DNA from 4 places in the Roseixanthobacter psychrophilus genome. Region 2 is predicted to be linked to each of the others. Evidence: riboswitches for the same ligand, from Rfam matches in the RefSeq annotation. Region 2 holds a riboswitch; each other region holds the start of a gene.
What was found. A riboswitch is a leader RNA that binds a small molecule or an ion and turns the genes downstream of it on or off. The one in region 2 is predicted to bind cobalamin.
Positions count from the first base shown of each region.

Region 1: it holds a riboswitch for cobalamin, as region 2 does, so the genes downstream of both, V5F77_RS14470 (DUF1636 family protein) here and V5F77_RS14770 (TonB-dependent receptor plug domain-containing protein) in region 2, are expected to answer to the same signal.
Region 3: it holds a riboswitch for cobalamin, as region 2 does, so the genes downstream of both, V5F77_RS06440 (energy-coupling factor ABC transporter permease) here and V5F77_RS14770 (TonB-dependent receptor plug domain-containing protein) in region 2, are expected to answer to the same signal.
Region 4: it holds a riboswitch for cobalamin, as region 2 does, so the genes downstream of both, cobU (bifunctional adenosylcobinamide kinase/adenosylcobinamide-phosphate guanylyltransferase) here and V5F77_RS14770 (TonB-dependent receptor plug domain-containing protein) in region 2, are expected to answer to the same signal.

Region 1 covers NZ_JBAFWT010000014.1:106,559-108,750, forward strand. The annotation lists gene cobW (cobalamin biosynthesis protein CobW) at 1-285, opposite strand, end outside; gene V5F77_RS14470 (DUF1636 family protein) at 282-770, opposite strand; cobalamin riboswitch at 849-1,081, opposite strand; gene cmk ((d)CMP kinase) at 1,134-1,787, opposite strand; gene aroA (3-phosphoshikimate 1-carboxyvinyltransferase) at 1,796-2,192, opposite strand, start outside.
Region 2 covers NZ_JBAFWT010000015.1:44,960-47,151, reverse strand. The annotation lists gene V5F77_RS14770 (TonB-dependent receptor plug domain-containing protein) at 1-1,215, opposite strand, end outside; cobalamin riboswitch at 1,323-1,530, opposite strand; gene cydB (cytochrome d ubiquinol oxidase subunit II) at 1,711-2,192, opposite strand, start outside.
Region 3 covers NZ_JBAFWT010000004.1:180,656-182,847, forward strand. The annotation lists gene lldD (FMN-dependent L-lactate dehydrogenase LldD) at 1-154, shown strand, start outside; gene V5F77_RS06440 (energy-coupling factor ABC transporter permease) at 370-1,047, opposite strand; cobalamin riboswitch at 1,087-1,311, opposite strand; gene V5F77_RS06445 (hemin uptake protein HemP) at 1,360-1,539, opposite strand; gene V5F77_RS06450 (hypothetical protein) at 1,611-1,847, opposite strand; gene V5F77_RS06455 (SCO family protein) at 1,844-2,192, opposite strand, start outside.
Region 4 covers NZ_JBAFWT010000006.1:224,729-226,920, forward strand. The annotation lists gene rfaE1 (D-glycero-beta-D-manno-heptose-7-phosphate kinase) at 1-339, shown strand, start outside; cobalamin riboswitch at 396-586, shown strand; gene cobU (bifunctional adenosylcobinamide kinase/adenosylcobinamide-phosphate guanylyltransferase) at 742-1,290, shown strand; gene cobO (cob(I)yrinic acid a,c-diamide adenosyltransferase) at 1,280-1,912, shown strand; gene V5F77_RS09105 (cobyric acid synthase) at 1,912-2,192, shown strand, end outside.

The DNA of each region.
Region 1 (2,192 bases), on a different contig from region 2:
GCGCGGCGTGCGGGACAAGATGAGGTCCAGCGCCGGCACGAAATCGTCGGCCACCGTGCAGCACAGGCAGCCATTGGCCAGCTCGACGATATTGTCCTCCGGGCAGCTCTCGATGCCGCAGCCCTTCAAAATCTCGCCGTCGATGCCCACGTCGCCGAATTCGTTGACGATCACCGCGAGGCGCTTGCCCCCGGCATTTTCCAGGATGTGGCGGATCAGGGTCGTCTTCCCCGCGCCGAGGAAGCCGGTAACGATGGTGCAGGGAATGCGGGCGAGAGAGGTCATCGCTGGTCCTCGGAGAAGCTCATGGGAGGAATGCGGGCAATCATGCCGCGCTTGAGGCTGTCGGGGCGTCCGCGCCAGGGCAGGATGCCGTCGGTGGAGGTCGCGAAGAGGGTCGCGCCGGTGAGCAGGTCGGCGGCGCTGTCGGGGGTGAGATCGCCGAACACGTAGGACCAGCCGCCGGTGCGCACCAGCGCTGCGGAAAGCGCGCGCTTGCAGTTGGAAAGGCAGCGCACCTCTTTCACGGCGATGGCGGGGTCCCCGCCCGTTGCCACGGCGCGGATCGCGTCCCGTGCCAGGGCCGCGCCGGCCGGCTCGGTTTGCGGATCGGCGCCGGTAAGCTTGCAGGTGGTGCAGACGAACAGGGTCACGGCCGGAACGCAGGCGACGCGCAGGGAATCGCGGGTCGGCCCGTCGGCGGGCGTGCCGCTTCGCGCCGTCGTGTCGCCCGCCGCGAAAGGTGCATCGTCGTTGGAAGGTCGCTCCACGCCGCGTATCCATGGGTGCGAGCGGCCCGCTCGGCGCGTGCCTCAGAGAGAATCGCCATGCCAGGGCACCCCGCCCGGTACGCGCTCCTGTCGGTGGCAGGTCTCCTGGCTCGCGGATCGCCGTTCGCGGCCGCCTTCCCGGAAGGGGCGCTAGCGCCCTTCTCCAGTGGCTTTTCGGCCGGAACTCACCGCCTACAGTTGCGGGGGCAGCTGCGGCTATCGTCCGGAAAACCCGTGCGCGACCGCATTCCCTTTTCACCCGGCGGAAGCAGCAAGCCGCTCGAACCGGGACCATCGACGCCGACACTTAAGAACCGGTCAGGCCCGAAGTCAATGAACCGCATCGGACCCCTGTGCGCCGTCTCAGCTTTCGCCCTGCTGCGCCTCGGCGTGTTCCCCGGCCTTCTTTGCGGCGACGATTTCAAGTGCCGCCGCCAGCACGTCCTCGACGCCGAGGTGGGTGGTGTCCAGCAGGACGGCATCCGCGGCCATAACCAGCGGTGCGGTCGCGCGGTGCGAATCGCGTTCGTCGCGCTTGCGGATGTCCGCCAGAACGTCCTCGAAGGCGATGTCGCACTTCCGCTCCAGCAGTTCACGGTGGCGGCGGGTGGCGCGCACGTCGGGCGTGGCCGTGACGAACAGTTTCACCCGCGCATGCGGACAGATCACCGTGCCGATGTCGCGCCCGTCCAGCACCGCGCCGCCGGGCTGCTCGGCGAAGCGCCGCTGAAGCTCCAGCAGCGCGCTGCGCACCGCCGGCCGGGCCGCCACCACAGACGCCGCCTCGCCCAGTTCGCCGGTGCGAAGCTGTTCCGGGTCGAGGCTGCGCAGGTCGAGGGTGCGCGCGGCATCGGCGCTCGCCAATTCGTCGTCCAGCGTGCCATCGGAGAGGCAGCGGGCCGCCACCGCCCGATAGAGCAGGCCCGTATCGAGATGGGGCAGGCCAAGGGTGGCCGCGATGCGCCGGCCAAGGGTGCCCTTTCCGGATGCCGCCGGACCGTCGATGGCAATGATCATGGCGGCGCTCATTTCAGCACGGCGCCGAGGTCGCCCATCATGGGCACGAAGGTGGGGAAGGAGGTGGCGATGAAGCGCATGTCGTCCACCCTCACGCCGTCTCGCGCAGCAAAGCCCATGACGAGGAAGGCCATGGCAATGCGATGATCCATATGGGTGGCCACCGGCCCCCCGCCGACGACACCATCGGGGCCGAGGCCGGTTACCAGCAGATCGTCGCCAAGGATCTCATGGGGTACGCCGCAGGCGGCGAGGCCGTCGGCCACCGCGGCCAGTCGGTCGCTTTCCTTCACCCGCAATTCGTTGAGGCCGCGCATGCGCGTGGTGCCGTGCGCAAAGGACGCAGCCACGGCGAGCACGGGATATTCGTCGATCATGGAGGGTGCCCGCTCCGGCGGAACGTCC
Region 2 (2,192 bases):
GAAGCGATCGCCGAGCTTGCCCTGAAGTTCCGCATAGGCGCCAGTATCGCCGGTATTGGCGGAGAGATCGGTATATTGCGTGGAGGACGTCATGGCCTCGTTGCGCCGCTCGACGCCCACCAGCAAATTCTGCCCCGGCGCGAAGGCGAGGTTCGAGCGTAGATAATAGGTTTGCCGGTCGCCGTCATATTGGCCGTTCACCGAGGTGTTCGGTCCCGTGGTGGGGTTGGACGAGGTCATGGCGCTGACCCCGAACGTGGTGTTCAGCGCGCCGTCCAGCGTGGTCCACACACCTTCGCCCTTGGTGAAGAACATGCTCGCGAGGCTGGTGGAGCGCTCGGCGGCGGGAAGTCCCTCATAGAGCGGCGGGGGATAGACATCCGGGGAATAGGCGAGCTGGCTGTCGATGTAGCGGGCGACGAAATTGACCGCGAGCGCATCGCTCAACTGAAAATCGAGACGGGTCGAATAGGTCCAATTGTCATAGGCATTGGGGTTGATGGGATAGCCGGGCGGCACGAGGCCGGGCGGCGTCACCGCGATGTCGGTCGAGGAGAAATGGGTGACGTTGAACGAATAGGCGACCTTCTCCGTCGACCCGCTCAACGCCGCCGCCTGGTTGAACGTGCCGAGCGCGCCGCCTTCCACATAGCCGAAGACTTTCGGCGGCCCTTCGCCCTTCTTGGTGGTGATGGAGATCACGCCGCCGATGGCGTCCGAACCATAGAGGCCGCTCTGTGGGCCGCGCAGCACCTCGATGCGGGCAAGGTCGGTGGCGAGCAATTGGCCGAAGTCGAAGGCGCCGTTCGGGGTGGAGGGATTGCCGGCATCGATGCCGTCCACCAGCACCTTCACATGGTTGGAATTGGTGCCGCGGATGAATACCGAGGTCTGCCCGCCAGGCCCGCCGGTCTGCACCACATTGAGGCCGGGCAGCGATTGCAGCACCTGCGGCACGGTGCGCAATTGCTGGCGCTCGATGTCCTCGGACGTGACGACGCTGACGGACGAGGCGATCTGATTGGCCGGGGTCGGGATGCCGGTGGCGCTGACCACGACCTCGGGCAGGTCGATGGATTGCGACGCGCCATCGGCGGGGGCCGCCGACTGGGCATGGGCCACCCCGGAGGCGGACGAAAGCAGCAAAGCTGCGAATACGGATCTGCCGACGGCGCGCGCGGCGCCGCGAGAGGGAAAAGCGGGGACGGAAAGCATAAATGCCTCAGCGGGACGAGTGGTCCGTCACCGCGAACGAGGCCTCCCCACGGCCCGGGAGCCGCCTGGATCAACCACCATCAGGACACCCCGCCCAATGTGCTCGCGCGTGACCACGGCTGACGGCAGGTCTCCTGGCTCGCGGGTCAGTGTTCAACTCGTCGCCTTCCCAGGCCGAAGCCCAGTGGCTGATGACGAAGAACTCGCCGCTTACAGTTGCGGGGGCAGCCGCGGCATCGCCGGGCTCCCTTTCAGGCGCCCGTCTCACCGCGTTCCCTTTTGATCCCGTTGGGGAACCGTCACCGTAACGCTAGAGGGCAGGCTGCGGGCCGTCAACCGCCGCTGTCGGGGATGATCCGCAAAAAGGGTCGTTCCGCACTAAATGTTGATACGCTACCAACATCCATGGCCATATTTTGTGCCGGGGTCTATTTTCACTGTGATTTGGTTGCCCCCTAGGTCCGGCGCGACTCCCTAGGGGAAGCATCGCAAGGGCTATCTGGGGCTCGGGCCGGCGTTGCTGCCCAAGGCTGCGCCATATCCGCCGACATGGCGGACCTTGCCCCGGAACACCCAATAGGCATGCGCCTGATAGGCGAGGACGATGGGCAGGACGATGACCACCCCGGTGGCGGCGAAGATCACGGTGGAGGTGTCCGCGATGCCGTCCCAGATGGTCACGTGCCGCGGCACCACATAGGGGAAGAGGCTGACCACGAGCCCTGCGAAGCCCAGGAGAAACACGAGGATCGCCAGCACGAAGGTCTCGGCGTCGCGCCCGGTCCACAGCCGCCGCCAGATGGTGAACAGCACCGCGGCGGTGACGACAGGCACCGGCGCGAGGAAGGCGATGCCGGGCCAGGCGAACCAGCGCATCGCCACTTCGGGCACGCTCCAAGCGCTCCAGGCACTGACCAGTAGCATCATGGCGCCGGTGAGGATGAGCGCGGCATGGGCGACCTCGCGGGCGAACACCT
Region 3 (2,192 bases), on a different contig from region 2:
CGGTCGCGCCTTCGCCTATGCCTTGGCAAGCGGTGGCCAAGCGGGCGTGGAGAACCTTCTCGATATCCTCGCGAAGGAAATGCGCGTGGCGATGACCCTGACGGGCGTGGAGCGCGTGTCGCAGATCGACGGTTCGATCCTGGCGAAGCTCTAGGGCGTTTCCCCGTTTTCAGGGACGCAGGGAAACCCTCTCTCTCGTCGTTCAGTCGCGTTTTCCTGACGCGAGCCGAACCGTCGGCAAGATCGCTGCTGGCGCTCCTGCTTCGCTCGAATCTCGCCGGCCGAGTGGGCGGCGACATGAGCGGCGGGGGGCGCCGCTCATGTCCTTGGATCACGTCGACCGGACGGCCGTTGGTGGGAACCCGTGGTTCAGGCCGGGTCGTAGAGGCGCCGCTCGAGCAGCGCGCTGCCCTTGAGACCGTGCAGGGCCTTGGCTGCCGCGAGCACGGCAAGATCGATCAGCGGCTCGACAATGATCACCAGCATGTAGGCGCCGCCGAACGTGGCGATGGAGGAAGCGTTCGCCACCGTGAAGCCCTGGCCGTAGAGCGCCCAGAACGCCACCCAGACGACGATTCCGGCCTGATAGGTGGTCGAAAGCGCCAGGGCCTGACGATACTTCAGCTCCACATAGGGCGTGTTGGGTGCCAGGACCTTGGGGGCCAGCACGGCGAGCGCGAACAGCGGCACCAGCAGGGTCGTGACATTCATGCCGTATTGCGGCAGGTCGAACGGCGCGAAGAACAGGCCCTGGACCAGCAGGCCGAGGGCAAGGCCGATGGCTGCCGGGGCGGCCCCGAAGATCAGGAACAAGGTCGAGCCGAGGATCAGATGGACCTCGGAAACGCCGACCGGATAATGCGGGAGAATTTCGAAGAACGAGAAGACGAGGGCGGTGCATGCCGCACTGCGCGCGATCAGCGAGAGCGGGCCGCGTTCGCGCACGGTTCCGGCCGCCAGCTTCATCGTATAGCCGAGGGCACCGGCGGCGGTCACATAGCTCAGCCAGATCTTGCCGGGATCCACGAGGCCGGGTTCGATATGCATAGAAGGCTCCTTTACCGTCTCACCCGACGGCGTGAGATTGAACACATGCTGCGCCTGGCCGGTCTCCTGACTCGCGGGTCGTCGCAACCTTCCGCCTTCCCAGGCCTCCCCGAAGGGTAGGTCCAGTGGCATCCCGGCAGGCCACTCGCCGCTCACAGTCGCGGGGGCGGTCGGGGCTCGCGGCGGTCAGCCGTTCCCCCGTTCCCATATCGTCCGAAGCGCGTCGCCGTGCCTCGTCCGAAAACCATTCGCTCGTGCAGCAGCGGACAACCCGCAGCCGCTGTCAAGGGCGCAGATGCGCGGCGCCGTGCGCTATTTGGTGAGGATGAGTTTGTTTTGGGCCGTCAGGCGCAATTGGTAAGCCTGATCGCCGTGCCGGATCATGATGGTGCGGCCGACGCGGAAGATGTCCGCGCTGTCCATGCTTTCCTGGACGACGGGGATGATGCGCCCGCGCGGCTTCAGGACGATCTTGAGGGGGACGGTGCCCATAAGAGCCTCCCGGTTCGTATGGAGGGAAGCGGGGCAAGGGTGTCGTGTCAGGCCCTCGCCCCGCGCCAGCGTCACAGGTGCAAAAGTCCTGGAACGACGAAGCGGATCAGGATCGCCATCTGGCCGAAGATCCAGCTCACGGCCGCGGTGTCGCGCAGATCGATGCCGTCGCCGCTCACGTCCAGCAACGCACGGGCAACATCGAGGTCGAACAGCTTAATGCCGCCCATCAGCAGGCAGCCCGCCGCCGCGCCGGAGACGAAGGTGGTGCCAAGGTCGCGCAGCACCGAGGAGGAGGACGCGTTCATCCCGCAGCTCCCGGCATTGCCAGGAGTTGGCGCAACTTCTCATCCCGCGCGGCCTCATCCTCCTTGTAGCCGATGATCCCGGCATAATGCCCCTGGCGATCCATCAGATACACCACGGCGGTGTGGTCGAGGGTGTAGTCGCCATCGCTGGTCGGGACCTTGCGCCAGAACACCCGGTAAGCCTTGGCCAGCGCCGCGATCTGAGCCGGCGGCCCCGAAAGGCCGATGATTCGCGGATCGAAGGACTGGATGTAGCTTGCCAGCGTCTGCGGCGTGTCCCGCTCCGGGTCGAGCGAGACGAACACCACCGTCAGGTCTTGCGCCTGCGCGCCCAGCCGGTGGAGC
Region 4 (2,192 bases), on a different contig from region 2:
ACTGCAGCGGCGCAGGGCGATCGGCTGGTGGTGGCGCTCAACACGGACGCTTCAGTCCGTCGTCTGAAGGGACCGACCCGGCCGCTCCAGGATGAAAACGCGCGCGCACGGGTCATCGGCGCCATGCGCTGTGTCGATCTCGTGGTGTTGTTCGACGAGGACACGCCTCTTGAGATCATCACAGCCTTGCTGCCGGACGTCCTGGTCAAGGGCGCCGATTATCGGCCTGAAGATGTGGTCGGCGCTGATGTTGTGATCGCCAATGGCGGCAAGCTGGTGCTGGCCGATGTGACGCCCGGCCAATCCACCTCCACCTTGGTGGCTAGGGCGCGAAGCTGACCTACGAAATTCCGTTCGCATCTGCCGCGAGCGATTGCCGTGCGCGGCAGCCGCCCTATAGTCGCTGTGTCGTCGGTTCCTTAGGGATGAAAAGGGAACGCGGTGCGAAGGCTATGCCTTCAATGCCGCGGCTGCCCCCGCAACTGTCGGCGGAAAGCAAACCTGCGAACCACTGAGGCCTGCCTCGGGAAGGGCGGGGGAGCGTTGATCCGCAAGCCAGGAGACCTGCCGAGGACGTTTCTGCCCGCAAGACGGGTCTAATCCGGCCCTCGGTGGGAGGGTCAGGGAGATGCTGATGGTCGCTCTGCACCCACATGCTTGTCCGGTACACGCCCGCTGTTGGTCCGGCGCAGCGGCAGCTGGCATCTGTCCGGCGACGGCCGCCGGACATCCGCGTCGTCGATGACCAAGACCTCATCGCCATCGGCCGGACGCCTCGTGCTGGTGCTCGGGGGCGCGCGCTCGGGCAAGAGCGGCTACGCCGAGCGGCGCGTGGAGATGATGCCCCCCCCCTATGCCTATGTCGCCACCGCTCAAGCGTTCGATGCCGAGATGACGCAGCGGATCAGCCTGCATCAGGCCCGGCGCGACGCGCGCTGGCACGCCCATGACGCGCCATTCGATGCGCACCGCCTGCTGGGGGAACTCCCGCCCGAAATGCCTCTTTTGCTCGACTGCCTCACCCTGTGGCTGACGAACCATATGCTGGCGGACCATGATCTCGCGGCAGAAGAAGAGCGGCTCGTCGCGGCGGTGCGTGCGCGCAGGGGTCTCACCGTACTGGTGGCCAACGAGGTCGGCCTCGGTATCGTCCCGGACAACGCGCTCGCCCGCCGGTTTCGCGACGCCGCCGGCCAGCTCAATCAACGCATGGCGACACTGGCCCATGAAGTGATCTTCATGGTCGCCGGCCTGCCGATGACAGTGAAAGGCACGCTCGATGAGCGATGAGTCAGACCCAGCCGGCATCGACGACGCACAGGCCGCCCGCCACAAGGAGAAGATGGCGAAGCGCAAGGCCGTGCAGGATGCGGAGGTGGCGGAAAAGACGCTCGAAAAAGGTCTTCTCATCGTCCACACCGGTCCCGGCAAAGGCAAGAGCACCGCCGCCTTCGGCCTTGCCCTGCGGATGCTGGGCTATGGCCGGAAAGTGGGGGTTGTCCAGTTCATCAAGGGCGCCTGGCATACTGGGGAAAAAGACGCCTTCGCCGCGTTCGGCGAGCGCATGCAATGGCACACCATGGGGGAAGGCTTCACCTGGGAGACCCAGGATCTCGCCCGCGACACGGCAGCGGCCGGGCGTGCCTTCGACCAGGCCCGCGCGCTGATGGCGGATGAGACGCTATCCCTCATCGTGTTGGACGAACTGAACATTGCCCTGCGCTATGGCTATCTCGATCTCGCCGATGTGGTGGCGACCCTGAAGGCCCGCAGGCCTGACCTGCACATCGTGGTCACCGGGCGCAACGCGAAGCCTGAACTTCTGGAAGCGGCCGACCTTGTGACCGAAATGGGATTGGTGAAGCATCATTTCTCCGCCGGCGTGAAGGCGCAGGCCGGCATCGAATTCTGATGACCGCAAAAGCCTTGATGTTTCAGGGAACCGGTTCGGACGTGGGCAAGAGCCTGCTGGTCGCCGGCCTTGCGCGCGCCTTTGCCAATCGCGGGCTGCGCGTGCGGCCGTTCAAGCCGCAGAATATGTCCAACAATGCCGCCGTCACGGCGGACGGCGGCGAGATCGGCCGGGCGCAAGCCCTGCAGGCCCGCGCCGCCCGCGTACCGACGAGCGTGCACATGAACCCGGTGCTGCTCAAGCCACAGAGCGAAGTGGGCGCGCAGGTGGTGGTGCAGGG